DNA from 2 places in the Ruminiclostridium herbifermentans genome. Region 2 is predicted to be linked to the other one. Evidence: a T-box and tRNA genes for the amino acid it is inferred to sense, from the RefSeq annotation. Region 2 holds a T-box; the other holds one or more tRNA genes.

The links. The T-box of region 2 lies ahead of ileS (isoleucine--tRNA ligase). A T-box ahead of a tRNA ligase gene usually reads a tRNA of that ligase, here a tRNA-Ile.
Region 1: it has a tRNA-Ile gene. The T-box ahead of ileS (isoleucine--tRNA ligase) is inferred to sense a tRNA for this amino acid. The anticodon was not compared.

Annotation. Positions count from the first base shown of each region.
Region 1 is NZ_CP061336.1:2,616,636-2,632,028, forward strand. It holds gene EHE19_RS10735 (DUF2935 domain-containing protein) at 1-287, opposite strand, end outside; gene EHE19_RS10740 (HD domain-containing protein) at 360-953, opposite strand; gene EHE19_RS10745 (GNAT family N-acetyltransferase) at 1,136-1,693, opposite strand; gene EHE19_RS10750 (hypothetical protein) at 1,715-2,065, opposite strand; gene EHE19_RS10755 (hypothetical protein) at 2,154-2,465, opposite strand; gene EHE19_RS10760 (DUF8091 domain-containing protein) at 2,613-3,365, opposite strand; gene EHE19_RS10765 (HD-GYP domain-containing protein) at 4,045-5,142, opposite strand; RNA gene rnpB (RNase P RNA component class A) at 5,678-6,066, opposite strand; gene EHE19_RS10775 (Nif3-like dinuclear metal center hexameric protein) at 6,344-7,138, opposite strand; gene EHE19_RS10780 (tRNA (adenine(22)-N(1))-methyltransferase) at 7,259-7,957, opposite strand; gene EHE19_RS10785 (hypothetical protein) at 8,283-8,456, shown strand; tRNA gene EHE19_RS10790 (tRNA-Ile) at 8,941-9,017, opposite strand; tRNA gene EHE19_RS10795 (tRNA-Asn) at 9,021-9,096, opposite strand; gene rpoD (RNA polymerase sigma factor RpoD) at 10,050-11,135, opposite strand; gene dnaG (DNA primase) at 11,161-12,981, opposite strand; gene EHE19_RS10810 (DUF6514 family protein) at 13,274-13,555, opposite strand; gene EHE19_RS10815 (hypothetical protein) at 13,853-14,137, shown strand; gene secF (protein translocase subunit SecF) at 14,233-15,207, opposite strand; gene secD (protein translocase subunit SecD) at 15,200-15,393, opposite strand, start outside.
Region 2 is NZ_CP061336.1:2,163,896-2,179,288, forward strand. It holds T-box leader at 404-787, shown strand; gene ileS (isoleucine--tRNA ligase) at 980-3,772, shown strand; gene aroB (3-dehydroquinate synthase) at 4,070-5,149, shown strand; gene EHE19_RS09015 (DUF5665 domain-containing protein) at 5,468-5,782, shown strand; gene EHE19_RS09020 (TraR/DksA C4-type zinc finger protein) at 6,233-6,865, shown strand; gene EHE19_RS09025 (hypothetical protein) at 6,994-7,230, opposite strand; gene EHE19_RS09030 (flagellinolysin) at 7,375-9,027, opposite strand; gene EHE19_RS09035 (CehA/McbA family metallohydrolase) at 9,673-11,337, shown strand; gene EHE19_RS09040 (GDSL-type esterase/lipase family protein) at 11,929-13,251, shown strand; tRNA gene EHE19_RS09045 (tRNA-Thr) at 13,486-13,561, shown strand; gene EHE19_RS09050 (glycosyltransferase family 4 protein) at 13,714-14,988, shown strand; gene EHE19_RS09055 (HD domain-containing protein) at 15,073-15,393, shown strand, end outside.

The DNA.
Region 1 (15,393 bases), 450 kb from region 2:
ATATCTACACCAGTAAAATATGCTGATGCCATCTCTGCACTTAGAGTATATTGTGTAATCACTTCTCCAGATTGAAGAACCTCAGGGCTTACAACTCCATTGGATAGTAAAATTACATCCGCTAAAAGAGCATCAAACTCCTTTCTAAAATTGTCCGCTTGACTAGAGAATTTACTATCCTTTGGTGTAAAGCTAACCTCAAGAAAAAATGAGTGTTCCTTCATAATTCTACCGAAAAAGAGATGTAGTTCAAGGGACTGTCTTACAAATTCCATACCTGATAACATACAAAGACCTCCTATAGAAGTACAAAAAGTGGTTCAGTACATTATCAGTCTATTAACAAATTATGTAAAGTGTTACAAGCGCAAAAATCCTCTCTTTACAGAATCCTCAATTATTTCCTTTGCGTATTCCCATAACTCAGGTGTATTTTCTTCTAAAAATCTGTTTCGATTAAGCACTTTTTCACTTGTGACATCAGTATTCTGCCATGTATATCCCTCTGTATGATAGTTTAGTAAAAGAGGCTGCAATCTGTCTAAACATGATGCAAATTTTGCTTCAGGCGTTTTTCTCTCTTCAAATTCTCTCCACAGTGTAAAAATTTCCTCTGCTTGATCATCCGGCAAAATATTAAATATTCTATCGGCTGCCTTTTGCTCTCTTTCAGCCTTATCCTCCTGAGCCTTTTCATCATAGCAAAAAGTGTCCCCCGCATCAATTTCAACAAGGTCATGCACTATAACCAGTTTAATTACCTTTAAAACATCAAGATTTTTTTCTGATGAGTACTCAGATAAAAGCATCGCCATTATTGCTAAATGCCATGAATGTTCTGCATCATTTTCATTTCTTATTGTTCCGATTACAATATTTTGACGAAATACCTTTTTCAGTTTATCAACCTCTATAATAAACTGCATTTGCTTCATTAATCTTTCGTTTTTCATAAATTATCTTTTAGCGAGGGTAAAACCCCTCTATAGCTAAATTATCCTTTCTTAATTCTAAATTAGCATTGGAAATGCAATAAACGAAATATTTATATACATATCTATGATAATTGATTTCAAAATTAACTATTTACACTTTAATTAATGCTTATTTTATCAACATTAATTTTAACCTAAATTTAATTTTGCTTCCAATCATCCCTCACAAGTCCATAGATAACTGAATCGTTGATTCCATTATTATTTTTTAAACCTTGCTTCTGAACCCCTTCTTTGATAAGTCCACACTTTTCCATAACTCTGCCTGAATTTGGATTATTTATATCATGTCTTGCTTCAATTCGATTTACCTGTACTTCTTCAAAAAAGAAAGTAATCAAGGCACCAAATGCCTCTGATGTAATTCCTTGTCCCCAGTATTTTCGCCCTATACAATAACCCACTTCTACTGAACGAATATCTTCTTTAATATTAACTACACTAATGCCGCCGATTGCTTCACCAGTCTGCTTTAATTCTATACACCACTGATAAAAATTTTGTGAATCGTAATCCTTTATCCACATACCAATAATCTTTTCTGATTCTTCTACACTCTTATGTGCAGGCCAAGTAAGATATTTAGTAACCTCATCATCATTTGCCCAGTTTGTAAACATATTATTTGCATCACCTAAATTAAATTTGCGCAATATTAGTCTATCTGTTTCTATTGTCTTTGATCCCATGTGTTTCATGTTTGACCTCCAATCAATATTCTAAACGCCATAGTGTATAACATATTTATTTTCTGATATTGCCTTCCTCAATAAAATCTTTAAATTGGTCAATTCTTCTGATGTTTTAGTCTTTTCATATTTTGAAACAATGTTATAAAAGGCCTCTAATGATTCAGGAGGGATTAATGTAACTCCCCACCTTGCTAAACCATACTCTAATCTGCTATAACAATGAAAGTATGTCTTAATCAAAGTCAGCTCCTCCCACCAATCATCTAAAATGTCATCATCAATAGCAACACAGTTATATTTTTGTGGTTCATACTCAGAGGAGTAATCCTTATCTTTATCAAATTCTTCTATAATACCAAATTCAGCAACACAGGGCATATTTTCACCTACTCTATAAACTAATATTAATAAAGACAAAGTAAAATGTTACTCTAATAATAACTATTAATAATATGTATGCAAATTATTACTGTTCTTTAATATACCCATATTCCTTCAAGCGTTCTATACAGGAGTCAATTTCTTCTTGTGTAAATAATTCTTGAAACTCATCCTGAATTACTAGTGCTTCAACAGATAATTCTAGTCTTCCTAATTCCCACAACTTTGCGAAGCCTTCTGTTCCTCCTGGCTTGCTAATAAGAATTTTTGCTGTATTTACCCCACCCTTTTCATTAAGCATCTGTAAAAATCGTGTAGCCCTATATCCGCATTCTTTATCTGCTCTAATATAAATATTCTTCATATTCTCAAAGAATTTCTTTTCTAAATCTGTCATTTGTATCAACTCCTTATATGATAATTAAAAGTAAAGATACTAGCTAAAATTTAAGTCAAACCAGCAAGAAAATTAATTCTATTTCAATTCAGAAAAAACAAATGTAGTCATACAATATAAAAGACTGGCTTTTGAAAATCTTACATATCAAAAAGTCACATACTCAGCTTGCTTTTCATATAGATGCAGCCTGCCATCTTTTCCAATTTGCTTGATTACACCAACATATTGCAGTATATTCATTGCTGTCTGCGCTTTTTTCAAATTCAATGCAGATAATTTCTTAAAATCCTTTGATGTAAAGTTCTTTGGCATATCCTGTGGTATCAGTTTTTCAAAATCCCATTTATTATCAATATAAATTTCGTCAATTATCTCAACCGGAATACGCTCATAACGAGAGGAGCCTTTCTTTCTATCCTCGCTCCAGCCATCAAGCTTACGATATTCTATAATATCAATCATAACAATGCATAATCTGAAATTATGATGCGTAAGAAACGATTTAATTTTATACAGTTCAAAAAAAGCTTCATAAGGTGAGCCTTTTTTAGTACTTTTACGTTTATCTGTAACCTCTCCAGTAGAATCATCAATCCAAACAATCCATTTAGTGCTTGGAATGGGGTAAACAACTGTTACTGTTGTCACTTCTAGGAAGGTTTCAAGCTTTTTTCTTAGCTTATTAAAATTGCCTGTTTGGATTTCAACTATACCATTTTCGCCAACTATATCAGCAACAAAACTTCCCATTCTAACTTCGTGGTTTGCAGTATACGGTTCAAAATAGTGTTTTAAAACAGCATGTAATGTCTTCTCTCCAAGTGTCCCTATACCACATTTTTCTCTGTTACTATTAATAATCATTTCACAGCATTCAAGAAATCTTTGTTTATTCACTGCTATAATATTTAACCCCTTTTCTGGACTGCATCCTTTAATGAAGAGTATCTATCATGGTGTAAATACACTTTAATAAAATCTTCATTATGTGTTTGCTTTTACTACTTATTTATTATTTGAACATCAAATACGGGTATATCTGTTTTCCAGTTTATTCTTGCTATTATATTATCAATTTATACAATGGTAGTCAATTTTTATAGCTGTCTTAAAAAACACATCTTTAAAGTAGCTATACACAGACTTAGCAATACCAATCCCCTTACGACTTCTACTGGTACCTTTATTGCACAACAATTAAACTCTATTCAATTTTGATTGATTGTGATGAGAGACACTATCATGATTGTCTGTTGAGAAAAACAATGATAATGCACTTGATCTCGTTGTTTTACAAATGCAAATTTTTCAGCAAAAATATCAAATTGCATAAATTTGTATTACCTGCATTATTTTCATTTAGATATTATTTGTCCCTTTCCCCGTCAACCTGTTAGGTCAGATAAATAAACTCATTATTTTGCATTTAGTTAATATAGTTCTCAAATTGTAAAATATACCTAAGTTTTGAGCATAATAATAGCCCTGATCTCTCAGGGCTATTATAAAATAAGTAAGTCTATACATCGTATTAAATACATTCAGATTATATGCTACAAGCAACAAAAGTGCCGACCTAATACATATATTTACTATAATCCCACAATAAATCGCTCAGTTCCAAATCCTTTTCATAATAGAGGTCCACAAAAATATTCTGAACTCTCACTATAGGCTTCAACGGATATATGGGGTTAACATGTATCAGTTCTCCTATTTCTCCAGTATTAAGCATTACGTAATCCCCTATATAATGGCATACAATTCTTTCCACAAATACGTTAAGCATAGCCCTGTCCAAAAGATTTGCCATTTCGTCTTGCATATATCTTAAAACTTCAAACACTGATTTCCTTTTAGAATACACTTTATCAGAGGTCATGGCATCGTAAACATCTGCAATAGCCAATACCCTTGCGTATTTATGAATCTGATTATCCTTAGCCCCCATTGGGTAACCCGTGCCGTCCATTCGTTCATGATGCATAAGCACACCCATCTTAATTCCTTTGCTGATATCCTGCATGTTTTCTATCATTCGGTAGCCATAAGTAGAATGCTTTTTCATTTCTTCTAATTCATCCGATACCAGACGTGCCTTCTTATTAAGCAACTCTGCATTAACTTTAGCTTTTCCTACATCATGAAGCAAGCCAGTTTTCGCTATCTCCTCTACCTCAGTATCGTTCATACCCAGCCACTTAGCAAGCGTCATAGCCAAAAGAGATACATTAACACAATGAGCATAAGTATATTCGTCAACAGTTCGGATTGAATCAATACATTTTAAAACATCAAAGGAATCATGTACATTTTCTTTTATATTTTCTAATGCATGATCCACATTTCGGACATCAAGAAGCTTTCCTGAATTAATGGAATCGAGAATTTCTTTTACCTCCTGCTTTGCGTCCGCATAGGATTTCGTAAGTTCATCTGACATAGTTCTTTTATTGATATTTTTTTCAAAGCCTTTTATCTCCTCAACTAAAATACTATCATCATATATTTCAACTTCAATTGGTTTTAATCTGAACCTTTTAACTTTCTTCTCAAGTTCCTCGGTAATTAGTGTTCCCTTTGGAATCAGACAAGCACCTTCTTTAGTACAAATGTCTTCTGTCAACAACATTCCAGCTACACAACTTTGCGCTGTAATATATATATGCCGCATGTATAATTCCTCCAAATAGTAGATAAAAAAGTTGTAATATAATTGATTATACTACTATTCGACAATAATTTCTATTTATATTTTAGAAACCAATATATTAAACGATTGTTGTTTAATCTTATTTAAATCTCTTGCCTCACAAATTTTGTAACAAGTAAACAATGTATGTAATATGCACGAAACCCACTTAATTACACTTAATATTTGCATTTATAATCACAGTGTCTTGCTATCGATATTCATATCAAATATATTGTATATTTCGATATGATAATAATCCTGATAATTAGTATATATTATAATGTAAAATTTTGAAATGCAATAAATATTCTTATTTATTGTTTATATTTGTTATGAATAGAAATCACAATTGTTAGGAATACTTTTTCTAACCTTTGAGAATTGTGATTTTTATTAAATAGATTAGTAAAGGCAATCACCTTTGTATATTCGAAATCTTGTTGAACTGGTCTAAAAACTTATGACCTATAACCACAAAAACACTCGCCATATAAGCGAGTGTTTCTGATAATTGATGTTGAGTAAGTCTATAAGCCGGGTTCTGTATTAGATGATCATCTATCTAGGCTATACATTTCTGTATAACTCAAGCCGCCTCCACGGGACTGACGGGCAGTCATTGCGTCCCTCCACGGCGTTGCTCCAGGTGGGGTTTACATAGCCGACAAGTCGCCAAGTCGCTGGTGAGCTCTTACCTCGCCTTTCCATCCTTACCAAGATAAATATTTAAACTGAAAAAGTAAACTTTACTCAACTTAAATAACTAGCTTGGCGGTATATTTCTGTTGCACTTTCCTTAAAGTCGCCTTTACCGGGAGTTACCCGGCACCATTGCCCTTTGGAGCCCGGACTTTCCTCATATACGCCTTTTCAAGCTGTATCTGCGATCATCTGGCTTACTCATTTAATATTTAATTTTATATTTAATAATTTATTAACATGTACTTTTTTTATTAACATGTACTTTTTGAAATAAACTGATAATAAATACTTTTTTATTTGGCAACAAACCAATAATAAGTGTCCCATAAAAATATATCTTTTATGTGCTTATTTGATTATTACCAAAATTTAATTTGCTGCATAAAATAGTTTAACTAACATCAAATACCATCGTCTATACTATGTGTTAATATATATTTTATCAGTCACCTTATTATAGTTGTTCAAATATAAATAGTCAAGTAAAAATAAATGGGTCTTCTTCCATCGAACTGCATACTATTTCAACCTTTTCAAATCTTTTTTCCAAAAGCTTTTTAAGCCTTGTTACAATAAGACGTTCAGAAGCAAAATGCCCAACATCAAGAATGCACAAGCCCATTTCCCTTGCATCTAGTGCTGTATGGTACTTTATATCTCCTGTAACTAATAAATCAACACAGTGGCGTTTAACACTTTCTAAATCACCATCAAAACTGCCACAGAAGGTAGCCACTTTTTTCACAGTTGAAGGCTGAGTTCCAATTACTCTTAAATTTTGAATATTAAGATGCTTTTTAATATAAATTACAAATTGGTCAAAGGACAATTCATTTGGCAGCTTTCCTACCTTTCCCAAGCCCAAATCAAACTCAAAGCCTTCGGGAATATATGTCTTTAATTTATCACATTCTGTTAAGCCAACTGCTTCAGCAAATGTATCATTAACACCACCAACTGCCACATCTAGGTTGGTGTGTGCACTAATAACATTAATATCATTTTTAATAAGGGTTAATATCCGTTGCCCAGTCATTGAGTCAAAATCCACCGATTTTAGCTTTGAAAATAAAAATGGATGATGAGATACTATGAGGTCTGCACCACTGTCTATTGCTTGTTGAATGGTCTTTAAAGTCACATCCATACATACCATAATCTTGGACACTTCACTTTTACGACTCCCAAGCATTAGTCCTACATTATCCCACGCCTCAGCATATTTAAATGGTGCAAGTTCATTAATATAATTAAGTACTTCTCCTACATTCATATTATATAATTGCTCCTTTAGTTCCATTTTGTATAGTTATTTGCAATTAATTTCTATACTTTTTGTTTCTTCAATCTAAATTTTAACCTTAAGTTTTAAATTTAATTTATTAATCTAATTTTATAATCTTATTTGTTCAATTAAATTCATATAATCCTTCTTTAGTTGCCTATAATAGCTTTGAAGCTTGCTATTATCCTCCATGTACTCCAATTGTCCTAATACTCTGTCAATCTGTCTTACCTTTATTTCACAATATTTTAATAATAAAGGGTCTTCCTTCTTAATTAGCTTTTCACCCACATGTAGCTGAAACTCCTCATACTGCCTTTCATTGCCATCATATTTAGCAGATATTACACAGTATACCTTTTCACCTTCGGCTGCCAATTCCTCGTCATAAATGTCAAATTTGTGTTCAAACAGCCATTTCCGAACCACATCTAAATCATTCATTGGCTGCAAAACTAATAAATTTGCTGCACAAGCTTTTTTAATATTAGCCTCTAACAGTTCAGATAAAAGGGTTCCACCCATGCCTGCAATAATTATAGTATCAGCCTCATTTTCACAAAGGGTGTCAAGACCGCTTCCAAGCCTAGTTTCTATTTGATTACTCATTTTATACAAGTTTATATTCTTTTCTGCAACTTTAACTGGTCCAATTCTCACATCAGAGGCAATTGCCTTTTTGCAAATCCCCTGTTGTATTAAATAAATTGGTATATATGCATGATCAGTACCAATATCAGCAGCAACATTACATTTTGGCACCTTATCTGCTAACAATTTTAATCTGCCTTTTAAACTTAATTTCAAAACTATCCTCCACGCTAATACACGCTAATAAACGTTAAATAAATTTATTGCATTATTTTTATTAATTTTATGGTTACTTGTATTATCAAAGTAAATTATACACATAATATTACTAATTAATCAACTTTAAAACAATAATCTCAGAATAAATATGAGCATTAATGTAATTAACCATTAGCAGATTTTTTTGTTTGCAGCTATTTATTATTTGTTAATTTAGAAGTAATAATAATTTACTTTAATGACTAAACAAACACTAAATAGGTTTTACAAAATAACTGCATTTACAAAAACTGCATTAAATTTAATAGAAAGGTGTAAACATATGCAATTTAATCGCAAAGGTACTAAAGTAAATGATATTGAAAAACCCATTTCTACTAATATTTTTGGAAGAGATATTTTTGGAGTAAATGCAAACATACCCTCAATGAGCAAAACAACCATTGATATACAAGACGAAGAGCAAAGTCTAGAGTTCATTAATAAAGTAAAATAACTACGCCTGTATTATTAACCCATATTTCATATTACCCTAGCATTCATTAGAACCTACTATAGATAAATTCCTAATAGATACTATATTTCAAATAGTGTGCACAACATATCCTTAACAATAACGTAATTAACAATAACTAAGAGGCAAAAGGATATCATTAATGCCTGTGGGCTGTCCACTGATAGTTTGCCTGCCTGGCTTTCATATATAACTGTATAGTATAATTTTGCGAGAGTTTAGGATTTTATTTAATAACTTAATTTAATTTTTGGTTTGCTAGAGCGGAACTTTGCATCTGGCTTCCTTCAAGTTCCACCTCATAATGACCCTTGCCCTTGGCTAACGGTTGGTGACGGTTGGTGCCATCCCCCGTGATTAGCTAACAGGCTTCTTGGTAATTACCAATGACAGACTTACGCTGGCAAGTGTGCTCCAGCTTCGCTGGCGCGCTGCAAAAAAAAGAACACGCAAAGCGTGTTCTTTTTGGTGGGCCTTCAGGGACTCGAACCCCGGACCAACCGGTTATGAGCCGGTTGCTCTAACCAACTGAGCTAAAGGCCCAAGTGGCTCCCCCTGTTGGACTTGAACCAACGACATCGTGATTAACAGTCACGCGCTCTACCGACTGAGCTAAGGAGGAATATCTCCCGCATGTTTTATGCGTTTGTGCTCTTCAAAACCGTTGTTCTCTCAAGCACAAGTAATATTATACTTACCAACTGTAAACTGGTCAACACCAAAATATCTATAATTTGACCATTTAGAAAACTTATTGCCAATTTTCTATTTGTTTTATAATAATACTTTCTATTTCTCTTAATTTCAAAGTTTTAACAAGCACCTTTATTTTACAGTTAAATTAATGATTTTTGCTAATCTTTTTATGAACAGTGCTAAGTTAAAACTATAATACTAGTTTATCGACAGTTACGTACAAACTTAGCTAAATGGGCTTATTCCAAGATATTTGTTGAATCAGTGTTTGTTGATTCATAGTCAAACAAATATTTTCAATTAAGTATCCTATAACCTACGTTATACTTGCGTATATTTAAAAAGCAATAAATAGTCTGCCTGCATACTCAGTTCAAAATGAATAAGAATAAAGAATTAAACTAAGGCACACCAAATTCACTTATATTAGCATAAGAAAGCCATTAATCTTAGTTAATATTAAATTGATAACACATTAATATGACTGGTCATATAGCCTTTTAGGACCTCAAATAAGCATAACCGTATATAACATTCACAACATTATACTGATGCCTTAATCTTCTTAGCAGCCGCAAATATATATATAATATGTAATCTTAAAAATTGAGTATTTCTTTAACTAAAATAAGTAAATTAATCTAAAAAAGGCATTCACAAAATGATATACAATCAAAATATATCTTATTATTAATAAAACGATACATTTTGATTGAAATACACTATGTGAAAACCTCTTCTTAAAATAACTTTTATTTTCTAAATGATATACAATAACTTCGATGCTAACTGAGTTCTTAACTTGATAGATAGGAGAACATCCAGTTTCTTGTTTTGACTACAATTATTTATAATGCGATTTATTATTGGGTTAGAATTTTAATCTAAATAATCCTTCAGCTTCTTGCTTCTGCTAGGATGTCTTAACTTTCTCAAAGCTTTAGCCTCTATCTGACGAATACGTTCTCTTGTTACATTAAATTCTTTACCAACCTCTTCAAGCGTTCTTGCTCGCCCATCATCCAAACCAAATCTGAGTCTTAATACCTTCTCTTCACGGGGTGTTAATGTATCAAGTACATCGATAAGCTGTTCCTTTAACAAAGTAAATGCAGCAGCTTCTGCAGGCGCTGGAGCATCATCATCTGGTATAAAGTCCCCTAAATGACTATCTTCTTCTTCTCCAATAGGAGTCTCAAGAGACACAGGCTCCTGAGAAATCTTCATTATTTCTCTAACCTTTTCTACTGACATACCTATCTCTTTTGCTATTTCATCAGGTTGAGGCTCTCTGCCTAACTCCTGTAATAACTGCCTTGATACTCTAATCAGTTTATTTATTGTTTCTACCATATGGACAGGAATACGTATAGTTCTAGCCTGATCAGCAATTGCCCTAGTAATTGCCTGTCTTATCCACCAAGTTGCATAAGTACTGAATTTGAAGCCTCTTCTATAATCAAATTTTTCAACCGCTTTAATAAGTCCTAGATTTCCTTCCTGGATAAGATCAAGGAATTGCATACCTCTACCAACATATCTTTTTGCAATACTAACAACAAGTCTTAGATTTGCTTCAGCAAGTCTTCTTTTTGCTTCAATATCGCCATTTTCCATTCTATGAGCCAGCTCAATTTCCTCTTCTGCTGATAAAAGGGGAACTTTTCCAATCTCTTTAAGATACATTCTAACAGGGTCATCAATGCTAATTCCTTCTGGAACACTAATATCTAATTCTTCTTCCTCGTCAGAATTTTGAATCTCCTGCAAATCAGCTTCCATATCGCCAATAACATCAATACCTAAATTTTCAAGGGTTTCATAAATCTTTTCTATATGCTCCGGCTCTATTTCAATTTCATCAAAAGCATCTGTAATTTCTTTATAGGTAAGCATACCCTTAGATTTTCCCTTTTCAATTAGGTCCTTAAGTATTGCCTTTCTAGTCTCCTGACTATGCTTCATTGGTTCCCCCTCCTTTCTAGCATATTTACAATCCTTTCTTGAGCATAGCTATATTTAACACAATATTGCTTAATTCTTGATTTAATAACTCAACATCTCCTTCTGACAAATCACTTCTTTTTTTTAATTCAATTATTTCTTCTTTTCTAGCTTCTAGATCATAAAGGTCTATTTTTCTAACAATGTCCAAAGCAGCTTTTTTATTATTTTCATAAATGCTTTGGGATTGGATTATATTTGCAAAACTTTCGGCTAAAGGAGCAGAAAGTTTATTCAAAATCTCTCCTACTAAAACACCTGCTTTACTTTCTATTTGTTCACAGGCATAAACTAAAGCCTCTTTAATTTCAGCAGAACTAATTTTTTCTATTTTCAGTGAATTCTTAATCTGAAAATATACATTGTTTTCAAGACAAATTGCAGCTAATAGCATCAATTGTAATTTAATAAATCTCTCTTCATTTGTTTCTGTTTTATTACTTTTCTTTATAATAGTATTCTTTTTTACAACTTTAATATCCTTTATTTGTTTTCTATTATTTTCTTCAATGTTTTTCTGACGCTTAGCTATTTCTGAATAAATTGATTGTTCGCTTACACCAAAATCTTTAGATAATTTTTTGACGTATAACTCTCTTTCTACATTATTGTCAATTTTGTCCAAAATAAGCACTGCTTTATCAATAAATTTAACTTTTCCTTCATTTGTTGATGTATCAATTTTGTTATCTAAAATTTCTAGTTTAAAATCTAAAAGTGTTTTTGCTTTATCAACAAGTCTCAAAAACTCATTAACCCCATGAGCATTTATGAACTCATCCGGGTCTTTGCCATCAGGAATAGTTAACACCTTGGCATTACAACCAATATCATTGAGCAAATCCAAACTTCTGAGTGCAGCAGCTTGTCCAGCAGAATCAGAGTCAAAGGAAAGAATAATTTCCTCCGTGTACTTTTTTAAAAGCTTGCTCTGATTTTCAGTCAATGCAGTTCCAAGGGGTGCAACTACATTTAGTATCCCTCTTTGGTGCAATGATATAACATCCATATACCCTTCGGCTAAAATGATTTTTTTAGCACACGAGCCTTTTGCAAAATTCATTGCATACAAGTGCTTTCCTTTTTGATATACAGCAGTTTCAGGAGAATTCATATATTTAGGCTGTGATGAATCAAGCACCCTTCCTCCAAAAGCAATTACATTCCCTCTGATATCAAATATTGGAAACATAATTCTTCCTCTAAACCTGTCGTATACCTTTTTTGTTTCTTCCTTTACTATAACAAGTCCACTTGCAAATATTGAAGTATCACTAAAGCCCAGTGACTTTAAATGCTTATATAAACTATCATATTTATCTTCAGCAAAACCTAATCCAAACTTAATAATAGTTTGTCTTTCTATTTTTCTCTTTGCAAGATATTGAATTGGCAAAACATTCTTCTCATTAATCAAATTATTATGAAAGAATCGGGCTGCTTCTATATTTATTTGTAAAAGTTCCTTTTTCAGCTTTGCCTTCTCATCATCACGAACTCCATTGTTGGTCTCCGGTAACTGTATTCTAGCCCTATCAGCAAGCAGCTTTATGGCTTCAATAAAGTCCAGATTTTCAATTGCCATTATAAAGTGTATTACATTTCCGCCTTTTCCACATCCAAAGCAATGAAATATCTGTTTTACAGGTTCCACAGAAAAAGACCCTGTCTTTTCGTTATGAAAAGGACATCTGCCAAAATAATTTTTTCCTTTCTTTTCCAGTTTGACATATTCGGATATTACATCTACTATGTCGTTATTTACCCTTATCTCTTCTATTAAATCTTCAGGGAAAAAATTTGCCATTACTCCTTACATTCCAATCTAGTAAAGTAAATAATTATTTAATATTATAAACAAATCTGCTGTTTATTATTTTAGCTTTTCACCAAAATCACTTAATACATGTTCGACATTATTATTTAGAATCCTTCTTTTTTGATAATATTTTTATAGTTAATTGATTTACTGCAACAAAAAAGTATGCGATAAGCATACTATGAAAAATTGAACATAATTGAACATAATTTAAAAAATATTTACGAATCCCAAAAATATAACATATGTAGAATTAAATTACAACGTAAATTGGTATGTTCTAAGCAATGTAGTCGTAAATAACATCAAGAGCACTTACTGGGGTAACAGAATTTGAGTGAAAAAGCTTAATGAGTTCAATCATATCATCCCTTGAAACAAGGACATCTTGTATGATGGCTGTTTCTGACTCTCCAGTATCCTTAGTCATATTTATTTGTATACCATATGTACAAGAACCCTCACACATACTTGATAACAAAAAATACTCTAAGGTAATCTCTCTACTTTTGCACTCCAACGTGTCGTCAAGTTCAAGTTTCTTTGAGCAAACAAGTTCCATTTAAAATACCCCCCTTATTCATTTTTCAAAACATCCTCTTACATTTTAATAAATATCACAACACTTATTATATAATATAGGATAATAATTATTCCACACAAAAGTTTTTCGGTATTTCGACCACTTTACATAAAATTAGTATAACATCAATATTTTGGTGTCGAAGTATGGGTTTTTATCAATTATTTACATTGAACTTGGGTGTTACAAATGTTAAAATTTTATGTATACTAATTATCTACCAATGCGTATAGAGATTCATCATAAGGTTATCATTTTATATAGGAGGGGTATACCGTGGGTAGTCAAGAAAACAAAAAAAAGTCTAAAATCACTTTACTTAGTAATGAGTTATGTAAAATGGCAGAATTACCAAAAAAAATGATTAAATATTCAACACCAGCTGCTTTACTACTTATATCACTAGGCACTGCATTATTTGCTGTAAATAAAACCAGCAATAACTATAATATTGAATTTGAGTTTATGACAACAACACTTATAACAAATGGATTCATTGTTTTTGCTGAATTTATGATAGCGTCATTAGTACTTGATATACTAATTCGAAAAGCCAAGTAAAAAAGAAAAAATTTTATGATTTAAATAAGCAAAAAGAAAGAGCAATTAACAAATCGCCCTTTCTTTTTATATTTTATCTAATTATTTATATTTAATTAAACTTTAGCTGGTTTAACTTTGTTTTTCTTCTGGCTTTCTTTCCACATTACCCATAATGGACTAGCAATAAAGATTGAAGAATAACATCCAGCAGCAATACCAATTATTAATGGGAAACTAAATTCTGACATAGAAGCAATTCCATTTATCTCTGCAAATACAAATACAGTAGTTATTGCTATCAATGATGTTACAACAGTATTTATTGATCTATTCAAGGTTTGAATTATACTAGTATTAACCAATTCAGGCAATGGAACCTTTTTTAGTAATCGGCTGTTTTCTCTTACTCGGTCGTAAATAATAATAGTATCATTCATTGAATATCCTACAACTGTAAGAATAGCAGCAATAAAGGATTCATTTATTGGCAGCCTAAATACTAAGTAAACTGCAACCATAACCATTAAATCATGTAATACACCTATTATTGCAAATACACCAGCTGATAAGCCAGACATTACTTTAAATCTGAACCATACATATAATATAATAAGTACAAAGGATATAAGTACTGCTCTGACACCGTTCTGACTTATTTCCTTACCTATAAACGGTTCAACGCTTTGTTCATTAATAAAAGCTTTGTCAGCATCAAGCTTTAACTCTTTAATAACAGCATCTTTTACACTTGAAAGCTCATCATTTGTAAGTGTATCCATACTTCCAATACTTATCTTGATAACATCATAACTTTCACTTTTACTAGCAGAAGTATCATATGCTGTAGACTTCTGAACCTGTGCTGGCTTGTTAACTGTATTTTGAACTAATTCAGCAATCTGAGCTGTTATACTCTGAGTGTTTTCTTCAGTAAAAGTATCTTTATTTGCTCTCATTTCAATAACTGTTCCACCCTCAAACTGTATGTCCAGCTTAAATCCAAACGCAAAATATGCAATCAAACCTGCAACAAATATTAACGCCGAGAGAATGAAAAAGTAGTATCTCTTATTATATAAATTAACCATTTGCTTTGCCTCCTCTCATAGTTACACCATATAACCACTTATGCTTAGCAATATCCAAATCTGAAATAGCTCTTAACATAATTCTTGTTGCTGTTACAGCAGTTATAAAGCTTAATATAACACCTATGCCCAAAGTATATGCAAAACTCTGTATAGGACCTGTACCAAACTTTAGAAGAACAGCAG
Region 2 (15,393 bases):
TACATAGTATTCATTTGGCTGGACTTATGTGAATTGCATTGTGAATTACATTATGTATGATAAAATAAGATGTATAAGGACTGCTTCATAGCTAGAAAGCTTGAGTAGGAATATATTTTATATGTAAAGGGTACAAAGATATGCTGGGTGATATAATTATATTAATCTTAGAAAGCTTAGGTTTTAGAATAGGTGAAAAGGTGAGAGTAAAAAAGGGGAGACTTAAAATACTACTTATACTTGTAATTGTATTAGCAATTGGGTTGGTAATTACTAATTTTAAATAAGACATGTATTGTTTTTAGATGAACCACCTTGACGAAAATATTTCGTTGATGTATTATAAATAGTAATTGTGATGAAAATTTCCATATTTAATGGGAAGAATTAATAAATAAATATGTTAATAATGATGATTGGAAAGAGTAAAAAACAGTTGGCTTCAAAGAGAGTGAGAGTTTGGTGAAATCTCATAAGTTCAAGTTTTTGAAAATCATCCATGAATTGCAGCCTGAAATTTTATTAGTGTAAGGTGTGCCGGTTAATAAGCCGTTATATAATGAAGTGATTGTGTATATGCTTTAGTAGTTGGATTGTAAGCTTTACGTTGTCTAACTGATTTTTTAGTTGCTAATATTTTTGCTTTTATTTAGTGGATATTGGTGCTACAAAGTTGATGGACATTTCTAAGCTGTATAGCGAATAGTTCTAACATAAGCTGACAATTCTGTTCATAGCATATTACAAATAAATTGGGTGGTACCGCGAAAATAGCCTCGTCCCTATGTGGATGAGGCTTTATTATATTAAAAAAATATTAGCAGACTATTTGAATAGTCGGTGGTACATGTAAAATGGAGGCTAACTTGAAGCTTGCGCAGTTATAGTGATTATTTAGCTTGTACCAAGAAAAATTGACGCATTAATTGAAAACTAAATTATTTTATTGAAAATTAAATTATATTATGGAGGAAAGAAAATGCCAGAAGATTATGGAAAAACCTTAAATCTACCACAGACAGAATTCCCAATGAGAGCAAATTTGCCTCAAAGAGAGCCTGAATTCCTTAAGAAATGGGAAGAAATGGACATTTATAATAAGCAGCTAAAGAAAACAGAAGGAAAACCAACATTTATACTTCATGATGGACCACCTTATGCAAATGGTGGAATCCACCTTGGAACTGCACTTAATAAGATTTTAAAAGATATAGTTGTTAAATACCACAGCATGGCAGGTTACCATGCACCTTTTGTTCCAGGTTGGGATACTCATGGACTTCCAATTGAGCAAAGAGCTATCAAAGAACTTGGACTAAAGAGACATGAAGTAGGGCCTGTTGTTTTCAGAGAAGCTTGTGAAGGCTTTGCAATGAAGTACTTAAATGTTCAGAGAGATGCATTTAAGCGCCTTGGTGTAAGAGCTGATTGGGAGAACCCATACATTACATTAAAGCCTGAGTTTGAAGCAAAACAGGTAGAAGTGTTTGGAAAAATGGCAACAAACGGGCATATTTATAAAGGCTTAAAGCCTGTTTACTGGTGCCCTGAATGTGAAACTGCATTAGCAGAAGCTGAGATTGAGTATGCTGATGATACTACAGTTTCGATATATGTTAAATTCCAAGTTAGAGATGACAAGGGTATTTTTGAAGGAGTAGCGGATAAGGAGAAGGTTAATTTTGTAATTTGGACAACAACAACTTGGACATTACCTGCTAACCTTGCAATCTGCTTAAATGAGAATTTTGAGTATTCACTAGTTAAAGCAAATGACGAATATTATGTTCTAGCAACTGAATTAGTTGAAAAGACTATGAATGCTGCAGAAATATCAGAATATGAAATAGTAGCTAAATATCAAGGAAGAGATTTAGAAAGAATACAATGCAGACATCCATTTCTTAATAGAGATTCAATGGTAATACTCGGTGACCATGTAACATTAGAAGCTGGTACAGGATGCGTTCATACAGCTCCCGGTCATGGTGTAGAGGACTATTTAGTATGTCAGAAATATAAGGAAATTCCAGTAATTGTGCCAGTTGATAGCAAGGGTGTTATGACAGAGGAAGCTGGACCTTTTGCAGGATTGTTCTATAAAAAGGCAAATGGCGCTATTTTAGAAAGATTAATTCAGGATGGAAGATTATTGGCTCAAGAGAAAATTTCTCACCAATATCCACACTGCTGGAGATGTAAGGACCCTATAATTTTCCGTGCAACTGAACAATGGTTTGCATCAATTGACGGCTTTAGAGAAGAAGCTCTTAAGGCTATAAAAGATGTTAAATGGGTTCCTGAGTGGGGTGAAGAAAGAATTACAAACATGGTAAGAGACAGAGGTGACTGGTGTATTTCCAGACAAAGAACCTGGGGCTTACCTATTCCGATATTCTATTGTAAGGAATGTGGAAAAGAATTAATTAATGATGCAACTATAAAGGCAGTTGCAGATTTGTTTAGAGAAAAGGGCTCAAATGCTTGGTATGCTTTAGAAGCTTCTGAAATATTACCAGCAGGCACTAAATGTGAATGTGGTCATTCTGAGTTTACAAAAGAAAATGATATTATGGATGTTTGGTTTGATAGTGGTTCTAGCCATGCAGCTGTATTGGAAACTAGAGAAGGCTTATCATCACCAGCTGATATGTACTTAGAAGGAAGCGACCAGCATCGTGGTTGGTTCCAGTCTTCACTATTAACATCTGTAGCTACAAAAGGAAATGCACCATTTAAAACAGTTCTAACTCATGGATATGTTGTAGATGGTCAAGGCAGAAAAATGTCAAAATCATTAGGCAATGGTATTGACCCTGCTGATGTTATTAAAGAATATGGCGCAGATATACTGAGAATTTGGGTTGCTTCATCTGATTATACAGCAGATGTTAGAATTTCAAAGGAATTGTTAAAACAGTTATCAGAATCTTATAGAAAAATAAGAAACACTGCTAGATATATTTTAGGAAATATAAATGGCTTTGACCCAAATACAGACAGCGTTGATTACTCAGAATTATGTGAATTAGATAGATGGGCACTTCACAAGCTAGCTTTGCTTAACCAAAAAGTATCTGAAGCCTATAAGTCGTATGAATTCCATACAATGTTCCATTCAATTCACAATTTCTGTGTTGTTGACATGAGTAATTTCTATTTGGATATTATAAAGGACAGACTTTATACTTCAAAAGTTGATTCAAAGGAAAGAAGAGCAGCACAAACTGTTATGTATGAAATATTACATGCGTTAGTACTAATGCTAACACCTGTTCTTGCATTTACTACAGAAGAAATATGGCAGTTTATGCCTCATAAAGCAAGTGACGATATTGAAAGCGTGCAGTTAAACAATTGGCCTGAAATTAACGAGAAGTATATTGACAAGTCATTAGCTGAAAAATGGGATAAAATACTTGCACTACGTTCAGATGTTTCAAAGGCTCTGGAGGTTGCGAGAACAAATAAAACAATTGGACACTCATTAAATGCAAAGGTTTCCATATTTGCTGATGGTGCAGATTACGAATTTATAAAGAGCATAGAAGATGAGTTAGTTACAATATTTATTATCTCTGATGCTTCAGTAAAAGGCTTGGCAGAAGCTACAGCAGAAGCACAACAGGGTGATGAAATGCCTAATATCAAGATTACAGTTGAACAAGCACCTGGAGAAAAATGTGAAAGATGCTGGATGTATAGTGAAACTGTTGGCAAGGATGAAAAGCATCCAACTCTCTGTAAGAGATGTGCAGACGTAGTTGATTAAGTGATACTTTTACCAAAATTGGGACGGAACTTGCGTAAGGCATATTTCGTCCCAATTGTCTATTATGCTATACTTAATGAAACGGCATTTATGGTTAGAATTGTAGGTGCAGCTATCGATAAATTTGCATAGGGGAAGGCAATTCATTGGAAAGAGAATAGTTAATGTTTGCATACATGAGATAGTTGCAAACTAGCATGCTGAATAAAAAGTATTAAGTCTTTATAGCTATGGATATTTTAATTGGATATTTTAATGTGCGAAGGTTGATTAATAATTTGGTTTGGGGGAGCAGCAATGATAAGACATACCGTAAATTTAAAAGAGAGAAGTTATCCAATATTTATTACAACAAGTTTTGATGAACTGGGGAAATCAGTATTGTCGCTGAGAACTGGAAATAAAATTTTAATAGTAACTGACGAAAATGTTGATAAATTTTATTCAGAAATATGTTTACAAGAAATGAAGAGTAATGGGTTTGAGGTTTACAAACATGTTTTGATTCCCGGCGAAGAGCATAAAACCTTAGAAGCTATATATGGTATATATCAAAAGCTAGTTGAGCATAAATTTGATAGAACTGATACGTTAGTTGCTTTAGGAGGAGGCGTTGTAGGTGATATTACAGGCTTTGCTGCAGCTTCCTATATGAGAGGTATAAACTTCGTTCAGGTTCCAACCACTCTTTTATCCCAAGCAGATAGTAGTGTAGGAGGAAAAACAGGCGTTGATTTTGAAGGTCATAAAAATTTGATAGGAGCATTTTATCAGCCCAAATTAGTTTTTATTAATGTGAACACAATTAAAACATTACCAAAACGTGAGGTTTCAGCAGGCTTAGCAGAGGTAATAAAGCACGGACTTATATTAGATGCAGAATACTGTGAATACATTAAGGATAATGCAGATAATATCTTTTGTTATGATGAAAATGTACTTCAATATTTAGCGAAAAAGAATTGCTCTATTAAAGGCAGTGTTGTAGAGGCAGATGAAAAAGAAAGTGATTTAAGGGCAATACTAAATTTTGGACACACAATTGGTCATGCTATTGAAACAGCACAAAATTTTGAACTTTTGCATGGTGAATGTGTTGCAATTGGTATTGTTGGCGCATACAGAATGGCATATTATTTAGGCGTTGTAACAGAAGCATTGGTTGAGAATGTAAAGGAAATTCTCAAGAAGCTGGAATTGCCTATATCATTACCTGGTTTAGATGTTGAAACCGTTTACAGTCATATTTTTTATGATAAAAAAGTTAAAGACAATAAGCTAAAATTCGTTTTGCCACGCAGAATTGGAGAAGTATTCCAGTGCAATATTGAAGATAGTGAATTAATTAAAAAGGTTCTGTTAGATTTATCAAGATAGTTTGAATCTGCAATTGCTTATAATTAAAATGGGTTCTATGTCAATAGTTAGCGTAGAACAGCAAACTGAAACGACCATATAAGAGTAGAAATATTTCTTGTGTGGTCGTTTATTGTATTATGAATTACTTAAAATAAAACAAATATATTTTTAATATTCAACAATTATAGGTTTATAACCTTTTAAATAAAAAGATAAATAATTGCATAAAATAAGTTGGGTTATTTGAAAAAAACAATAATTAGTATTGGATTTTATAGATTTATATGTGGGAAACAATGGGGTTTCGTAACAAGTAGAAATTGAAAGGGGAAATAGATGTCAAAGGAGAAAGCTAACGATAAGTCTTTAATAAATCTATTGGTTAAAAAAGTTGATGAAATGTCATTAAAAATGGAAAAAATGAAATTTGTAGATTATGTTTACTTCATTGAACACCCTAGAAAAATGTTATGGGCAAATTTTACAAATGGTTTAGCAAGAGGCTTTGGAATAGCTATTGGCTTTACAATTTTGAGTGCAATTACGCTCTATATTCTTAAGTCAATTGTAACTATCAATTTACCGTATATAGGTGAGTTTATCAGTGACATAGTAGAAATTGTTCAGAACAGTATGAATAATCCAAGATAGTAGCTATAAAGCAGTATCTGAAAGCATTGTGCTTTTTCGAGCAACAAAAACCCACAAGTGGCTTTTTGTTAGTATAAGTTAATAAATAAAGACTATGTGTAAAAATGATAGGTTTTCCAAGATAGCTTCACTAAATTTTATTGCTTAAATAGGGCGTGGGAGGTTAGCCACCAAAAAAGAGGATTCTAGAAATAAAACAATGGCGTACCTCCACGAAAGCTATATCAAAAATTATGCCCTAAATGGGGCGTGGGAGGTTAGCCACCTAAGAAGTGGATTTTAGTATTGAAGAAATGGCGTACCTCCACGAAAGCTATACCAAAAATTATGCCCTAAATGGGGCGTGGGAGGTTAGCCACCTAAGAAGTGGATTTTAGTATTGAAAAAATGGCGTACCTCCACGAAAGCTATACCAAAAATTATGCCCTAAATGGGGCGTGGGAGGTTAGTATGGATAAAAATAAAATGTACTACTTAAAAGAAAAGCTTATTAATGAAGCCAATAGAATTAACAGAACATTAGGCCAGATGAATGAAAATGGTGAGGCTGTGATGAGCGAACACTCTCCTAATGAACTTTCAAATTATGATAATCATCCAGCTGATTTGGGAAGTGAGTTATATTCTGTTGAAATGAACATGGCTCTTAAGGCCCATGAACAAAGTAAGTTAAATGATATAAACAGAGCTTTAAACAAGTTTGAAAAAGGAACGTATGGTAAATGTGAAAGCTGTAAAAGGGAAATTCCTTATGAAAGGTTAGAGGCAATGCCGTCTGCTAAATTTTGTATTGATTGTGAAAAGGAAGAGGAAGCTTCAAAAATAAATACACCTGACATGTCATATGATGAGGTGTTTGATGCGCCATTTGGAAGAAAGTACTTGAATAAGCGTGAAGATGATGAATTTGAGGGGCTTGATCAGCTTAATGATTTAATGAAATATGGTTCTGCAGATACACCTCAGGATATGGGAGGATATGAGGATTATGAGGAGTATTATACTAATGAACTGGATAATCAGGGAATAGTGGAAGAGATTGATAAAATTTCTAACCAACAATACAGAAATCAACTGCCCTAGATGTATAAAGACTAAATAAAACCTTTGTAAGTACTATATACAAATTTGCAATATATAAAAAATTCTTTACTCTATAGAGGGTAAAGAATTTTTATATATCACTTTATTTAATTTTATACAGCAAGTTCTTATTCCTCAAGTGGAGACAAGTCGCTTAACTTGTAAGTAATACATTTTGAAGCTCTAGGTACTTTTGTACTTTTAACTGCTGAATTAACTGCTGATTTTGTTGCTTTGGTAATTGTTGAAGCTTTGGTACGGGTTTTCTTTGTTTTTGATAACGTACTGGTTAAATTGTTGCTACAACCTTTGTGAGTACAACTACCGTTAATCATAAGAGAACCACATTTGCAATATTCTAACATAAATTCATCCCTTCGACTTGTAAATATTGATTATATATATTAGTATACCATAAAAATCTAAATTTTAATTATGGAAACTAGAAAACAATATAATTACCAAAGTTTGTTAGTTAAGAGCAACAAATTTAATAGTATATACATATATTAGCCAGCTCTAAGTAGCTGCAGAATTGCTTGAGGCTGCTGATTGGCTTGAGCTATCATAGCAGAAGAAGCCTGCGCTAAGATATTGTTTTTTGTAAACACCATCATTTCTTTGGCTATATCTGCGTCACGAATACGAGATTCGCTGGAAGTTAAGTTTTCTGCACTGTTTTCGGCTACTGACATTGCTTTCTCAAGACGGTTCTGTAAAGCACCAAAGTTTGCTCTAACATGAGAAACACTATTTATTGCAGAATCAAAACTATCAATAGCAGTACTGGCTTGATTTACAACGTCAACATCTGTTAATCCCAATGTTGTACTGCGTATATCAGCTAATGTTATATTCAGAACATCTCCAGTATTGGCTCCTGATTGGATTTGTAAGCTTGATAAGCTATTTGGTGTTAAATTTGGCCATATTTCACTAAATCCTAAAAGTGGATCATCTGTATAGTTGATAGTATCTGCAATTACGCTTTCAGCATCTAAAGGAGTTCCACCATCAGCATCATAACCTCCTATAGCACCTGTATCAGCATTAGTAAGAGTCAAACCGGCCAAAAAGGCAGCTCCGTTAGCAGCAAAATCAGCAGTAAAAGCTGATAGGTTAGTATAATAGCCATTAGATGCGGATGCAAGTGCTTCATCAAGTGTACTTGTTGGATTATTGCTCAGATATGTCATAACATCCTTTATTCCAATGCCGCCTTTATCCTTTATTTGAGCATGCATATAACGAACGGCTCCATAGCCAGCAGAATAATCAATGGAGGTATTTTCCCAACTGGCTAATTCGTTGACCACAGACGCAAAATCTGTTCTTCCTTTTGAATCAACATAAAGTCTTTCATCTCCGCCGTGGATAAACTCTGCGGCTCCTTCCTGGAACCAAGTTGGCAGAGCCCCAAAGTTCATTGTACGACCCATAATGGCATGAACTAGCTCGTGGGCAATAATACGGTCATTGTATATAGGTGCGGTTCCACCATTTGGCAAAGTTGCAGGAGTAAAAGCACTAACATCAATATGAAGCTTCTGATTAATTGCTTTTCCAGATGCATCTAGGTTGAAGGAGACAGCAGCCAAATAAGGCTGTGGAGTCTGTTCTAATATAATTTGTAAACTTTGACCATCTGCTGAAAGACCGTATTCAGAAAGAATTCGTGCTTCAGCTTGCTCCAGCAAGGCACTTTTCAATGCTGTAATAATTTGATTGTCAACAGCGCTTGACTTAGGAACATTCAAAAGCTTAAGAGTATTAAACTCTGTATGATTTGCTATTCGATCTATATCAGATATAATATGAGAGGTTTCTTCTTGAATCATTTTTCTATCAGATTCAGTGAGTGTCCCATTTGCTGCTTGAATAGATAGTTCTCTGCCTCTTTGGAGCAATGAATGCACTTCATTTAGAGCGCCATCTGCTACTTGTATAAGCGAAATGCCATCTTGAATATTGTTGCTGCAACGATTTAATCCTCGTATTTGTGCTCTCATTTTTTCAGATATAGACAATCCAGCAGCATCATCAGCGGCTGAATTAATTCTCAAACCAGAGGATAATTTTGTTAAGGATTTCTGTGTATTTGTATTATTAATACCATAAGAGCGATTGGCATTTATAGAACTAATATTATTGTTTATTCTCATATGTTCACCTCCTTGCCGAAAAATTTTATTACATTTATTTATCGACATAAAACGACATATAATTAATAAATGAGTTAGCTTAATTTACTTGAACCGTCTGGGAATAAAGGTATTTGGCTCTCAGTATGTTTATTTCCTTATGAAGAGATAGACAAATACATGTATTGGATTTAACCAAACACAAACTAATAATATATGCGTATATATAATTATTTCCAAAGATTTTGCTGGAATGAGAAATCAGTAATTTTTAAAGTATTTGATGCATATAATGAATTTTAGGGAATAAAATTCAACCCAGCATAACACTAATTTTAATTAAATATTCAACATTCCCAATTGTATAATAGAAAATGTGAAAAAGTTGATTTGTTAAAAACTACTCTATAAATTATTTGCCAGAATACCAATTCTACTAAATAACAGAGATAATTTTTCTAAAGTCAATTACGTTTAAAGGTCTTTGCATTGAAGCTTTTTAATGATGAGTTTTTTATGATTATAAGTTCTTATATTGATGAGTTTTTATCCAGTTAATTGGTAATTGACTTTTTATACAATCAAAGCCAACTGAAAAATTAAAATATTTAGTGTTTTAAGGGAGGGGTACATATTAAGATTCCATTTATTTCATTTATTTTTGGTTTGGCATTTACTAAAAATCACAAGTCTAATACCAGTAACTCCAAATCAAATGCAGATTCAGCATTTAAATCAACATCAAATGAAAAATTAAATAAAAAAACTAATATGGGAAATATACATAATTCTGACTCTAATACAAATCTAAATGAGATTTGCGATGATTTAGCTCTATCATTTATTACTCCGCCCATAATATGCAACCCTAGAGGTTTTACTGTTATTGCAGCTGTTACAAACACAAGGTCAAAAGGTTCGATTATTATAAAAAGCACAAAATGGACAATAAATAAGAAGGATTATAGAACTGAACTTAGAGAAGAACTAAAAGCGAGCGGTGATTCATTGCGAACTATTGAGGCTCTTAGAAATAGAACAGATTATTTGTCAGAAGAAGAACAAAGAAAATTAATATCTAGATACAAACAGTTCAAAAGTGGTACGAAATACTTAAGATTTAAATTAACAAATGAGATGGCTGAAGAAATTATTCAAAATGAAACTATGGAATTGGCATTGAAAGTAGAAGGGGAAAGTCTTAGAGATAGAAAAACAGTAAGTATTGAAAAAGCTGTAAAACTACAGAAAAACATAACTCTTCAAAAGCCTCCCCTTTCACCTGATATAGGTAATGGAAATTGGTATTTTGGAGATACTCATTCACATTCTACATATACATGGGATTACTATTTTGGAGATGGAATATACACTATACAGGAATTGAAAGATGTTGCAATAGTAGCTGGATTAGATTGGCTGACTCTTACAGACCATGCCTATTGTCTGAATTCAAAAAAATATGAAACTCAAAAAAGTACTGTAAGGGATTTGTCGGACAGTTCATTTGCATTTCTTTATGGGGAAGAACTTTCATGTGCAGAACTAGTAAATAATACCAAATCCTACGATACCTGTCATTGTAATGGAATTATGAATGAAACCTTCGTGCCATGCTCTACTGATATTTTCAGAAAGGCGTCATCACCTGATTCACAGCAAGGTATTAATCAGCTTAAAAAATATGGCGGACTAGTTACAATTAATCATGCCAATTGGGGAAAGGGTAAGATAGAGCCTTGGAATTTTAATATAAATACATATGCATACACCCATGGAGAAACAGGTATGGAAATTCTCAATGGGGGCTGGAATGACATGAATAATGGTTCAACCACTAGATGGGTTGATAAAAGACTATTACATGGCGAAAAGATTTTTCCTTTTGCAGGCAGTGATACTGAATCCAAAAACAACCTTGGAAAATGTTACACCGTTATATATGCTGATAAACTGTCCCATTCTAATATAAAAAATAGCTTAAGTAGCGGACACCAATATGTGACAACTTATCCTGGTCTGGCATTTTGGGTTAGAAAAGCGGGAGAATCTACCTGGTATTGGATGGGTGATACTATTTCTATTGGTACTGGGATTATAGATTTACATTTATCATATTCAGACACTACAGATGGCTTAAATATTTATATAATGAAAGGTAAAGCTGGATGGATATCTGAACAGCAAGTTTATTCAACAGCTGTAGGCGCTGGTAAAGGCACAATTACCACTAAAATGCAAATTGATAAGGATTGCTATCTCAGGGCATATTGCATAGAAGAAAATGAAAAAGGTCATAGAGCTTATACAACACCTATATGGTTTGAATAAAATATTTTATTGCATTTAACATATATATGTATTACTCACTAACTCTTTTTTAAAATAACAGGTAAATAAATTAAATATGGAAAGTAGAGTTGTATGCTAAATACTGTTTATAAAAAATGACGCAACTTGTAAAAGGTTACGTCATTTTTTAGTGCGTACAGCATAGGACCTTTTTATGTCACTTTTTATGTCAATAGTTAGGTTAAAGCGGTAAACTTTATTTGCCTTACACCTGCAATGTCTAATAAGATGCATTGCACATTCTGGAATCAATAGATATATAGATTACTATTCAGCAACTAAATTAGCCTAGTATATTATAGTATTGTAAAAAATTGAATAGTAATCTGAATTGTAGTAAGAAGAATAATTTTCATGTAGGTTCTTGTGTTTTTGTTGGCATAACTATACAATTAAGATGAATAATATCAAAATATGGCAATTACATTATAAAGTTTGAATAAAGGAGGGATGCCTGTAAAATAAAAACATATGATAAATAATAATATACTAAAGATACTATATTGCTAATCAAACAGGATTTATAGCTTTATAAAACTTAATAATTTTGTTAGAAGGAGATGTTTAGTAATGATAAGAAATAAAAAGGCAAAAAGAATAACAGCCTTTGCAGTTGTATTAGCAATACTTTTTACTGCAATGCTATCTGTAACATCTGTTGCCACTGCAGCTGACATAGCAGTAGAACCAATTTCAGGAGTTCTATATGGTGACTACAATAAAGACAATAATGTTGATGCTATTGATTTTGCTTTGCTAAAGAAGCATTTGTTAGATCAGGTTCAAGAACCTATGGCTTATATGGATCTTAATGTTGACAGTAAAATAGATGTATTAGATTTTGCTGTTCTCAAAAAATTTCTTTTAGGTACAATAAATACACTTCCTGAAGGTTCAGTACCTGCTGCTCCGGGTGTTCTGTACATTGGACGCTTTGACACCAGTGATCCTGCAGGACCTAAATTTGCTTGGGGAACATCTACCATTAAAGCTAATTTTACAGGAACAGGAATTAGTGTAAAATTAAAATCCTCTGGAGATAATTATTTCAATGTTATAATAGATGGAGTTGTAAAAACACCAATAAATACACCAGCAGGTTCTTCAGCTACATATACTCTTGCGTCAGGCTTAACAAACGGAACGCACACCGTTGAACTTGTTAAGAGAACAGAGGCACATGTAGGTGAGGTGCAATTTTTAGGCTTTACTGTTACTGGGGGAAGTCTTTTAGCACCACCTCCTGCATCATCCAAACGAATAGAATTTATAGGTGATTCAATAACTTGCGGTTATGGAAATGAAGGCACAAGCCAGTACCAAAGCTTTACTACAAAAAATGAAAATGCATATATGGCCTATGGAGCTATAACAGGCAGAACTTTAGGTGCAGATGTTATAACTGTATCATGGTCTGGTAAGGGTGTAGTACAAAATTATGGCGGAAATAAAGATGAACCAATGCCTGTAATTTATCCAAGAATATTGCCTTATGATAAATCAAAAATTTGGGATTATACCAAGTGGGTTCCTCAAGTAGTTGTTATCAATCTTGGAACTAATGATATCAGTACAGTAGCACTTGATGGAACTTTGTTTAAATCAGAATATTTAAAGCTTGTAGATAAAGTTCGCAGCCAGTATCCTGATGCTCATATATATTGTGCAGTAGGTCCAATGTTATCAGGGGAACAGTTGTCAAATATGAAGAAATATGTTGGAGAGGTTGTTTCTAATAAGAATTCTTCAGGTGATAAGAATGTACACTTTATTGAATTTCCTCAGCAGGATCAAGCTAACGGATTGGGTGAGGACTGGCATCCATCAGTAAAAACTCATCAATTAATGGCAGATAAGCTTTCAAAACAGCTTAAGGCTGATTTGGGATGGTAGAATTATGTAAATATAATTAAAAATGTAATTTAAAGAGTTCTAAGATTTAGAATGAAATATATGTTCTGAACTTAGAACTCTTTTTTTATAATATTGGCTTAGTAATAACTAAATTTGTTATTAGAAGCCAGTAAAATTGTGCTATCTATTGTTTTTTGTTTTTTATGGTGCTAAAATATGTTTGTGGCAAACCTAGCAAATATTTACTGTATTTTTTTGGTCATATAATTAAATGCTGGTGTAGCACAGTCGGCAGTGCAGCTGATTCGTAATCAGCAGGTCAGCGGTTCGATTCCGCTCACCAGCTCCATAATATTAGACTTTATTCAAGAAATTGAAGTCAATCAATATCCTAAAATTTACTTAATACTAAAACTTAATCAAAATTAGGAACAGAGATTGAATCTAAATATGAAGCTAAATAAAAACAAAGTTTAGACTTACAAGAGGTGATTATCATAGATGGAAATTGCTATTTTAATTAATGAATTTCCACCAAATATACGCAGTGGGATTGGCAGATATGCCGAGACGGGTATTAAGTATATTAATCAGGTAGATAATACTAGCATGAGTGTTTTTACAACTAATACGGGATATTTGCCGCAGCATCAAGATGTAAATGGTATTTTAGTTTACCGTCCAATGAATTTTATTCAAAAAATTTTAATGAGGTATAGAGAAAAGATAGAATCATCTTTATTAAGTCGTCTTCTTTTATTTATAAATGCTTTTATTAATAATTTTCAATTCTATAGATTTATAAAGAAACGCCACCATAATAAAGCATTTGATGTGATAGTGTTACATAGCTTGATTTATAGTATTACAGGCTTTTTATGCGCCCGCAGACTTGGAATACCAGTTGTTTTTCATAAACATAGAGAAGAGTTTGCAAGAATGCCTGATTGGTGGAGACGTGATCCTTTTAAACTGATAGAACTTTCTGAAAGTGCTATGGAAAAGCTTGCCGCAAAGATTATTGTTCTTACTGAGGAGATGTACGCAGAAAATTTGCGTTATGGAATATGTCCTGAAAAGCTAATGATAATATCTAATGGATGTGAGGTTGATTTATTTAAGCAAGTAGATTTAAATTGCTCTTCTACAAAACAAAAAATGACAGAACTAAAAAAAGAACTTAATATAGCTGATGATAGAAAAGTAATTCTATATGTAGGTTCACTTACAGAGGGCAAGGGTGTTTTTAATCTAATCAGAGCAGTTAAAATATTAATTAACAATGGACATAAAGTTAAACTTGTATTAGTGGGGTCGGGAAGGAATGCGAAGGTTAGAGCATTAATTAATAATTATGGTTTGCAAAAAGATATTTATGCATATTATAAAATAATTGATATAAACAGTCTTATATATCATTATGCAATTGCTGATGTATGCATTTTTCCTTCAATTACTAAGGAGCCCTTTGGCACTACTGTCACTGAGGCTATGTCGTTTGGAAAACTAGTTATTTTGGGATATGGATATTCTAAATTATTTGCTGAATACGAAAATAAGCCTTGTGCGTTTTATGTTGATGGAAATCAGCCTGGAAAAATTGGTGCTAAGATTGCATATGTATTAGATAATAAGGATAGATTTCAAGAAGTTGCGCAAAATGGACAACGCTATATTCAAAACTGCTTTAAGTGGGAGACTGCAGCTAAAAAAACAGTTGTTGCTTATAATGAAGCAATTTCCTCAAATGAAAACTTAATGGCATCTAATTTATAGACTTTTTATAAAGTTTATGATAAATCTAAATGTAATATGATATGATGAAAAATTATAAATAAATAGGGTAGGTAATACTTAAATATGATTGCTGAAAGTATTTTTTATGATTATATTGGTAAGTTAAAATTAGATCAAGAAAAAGAATATGAATTAATAGAACATACTAAAAGAGTAGTTAACTTATGTAATAAGTTTGAGGAAAAATTGTGTTTAGATGAGCAACTATTACATAAAGCAGCTTGGCTACATGATATTGCAAAATATAATGAATGTGGTAATAAAAGATATAATCATCATATAGAAGCATCTTCGGTATTATCAAAGTATGGTTTTAGTTATGAAGATCCTGTCTGTAACATTATAAAAGCACATACAGGAGATTATTTTGAACCCGATGAAGAG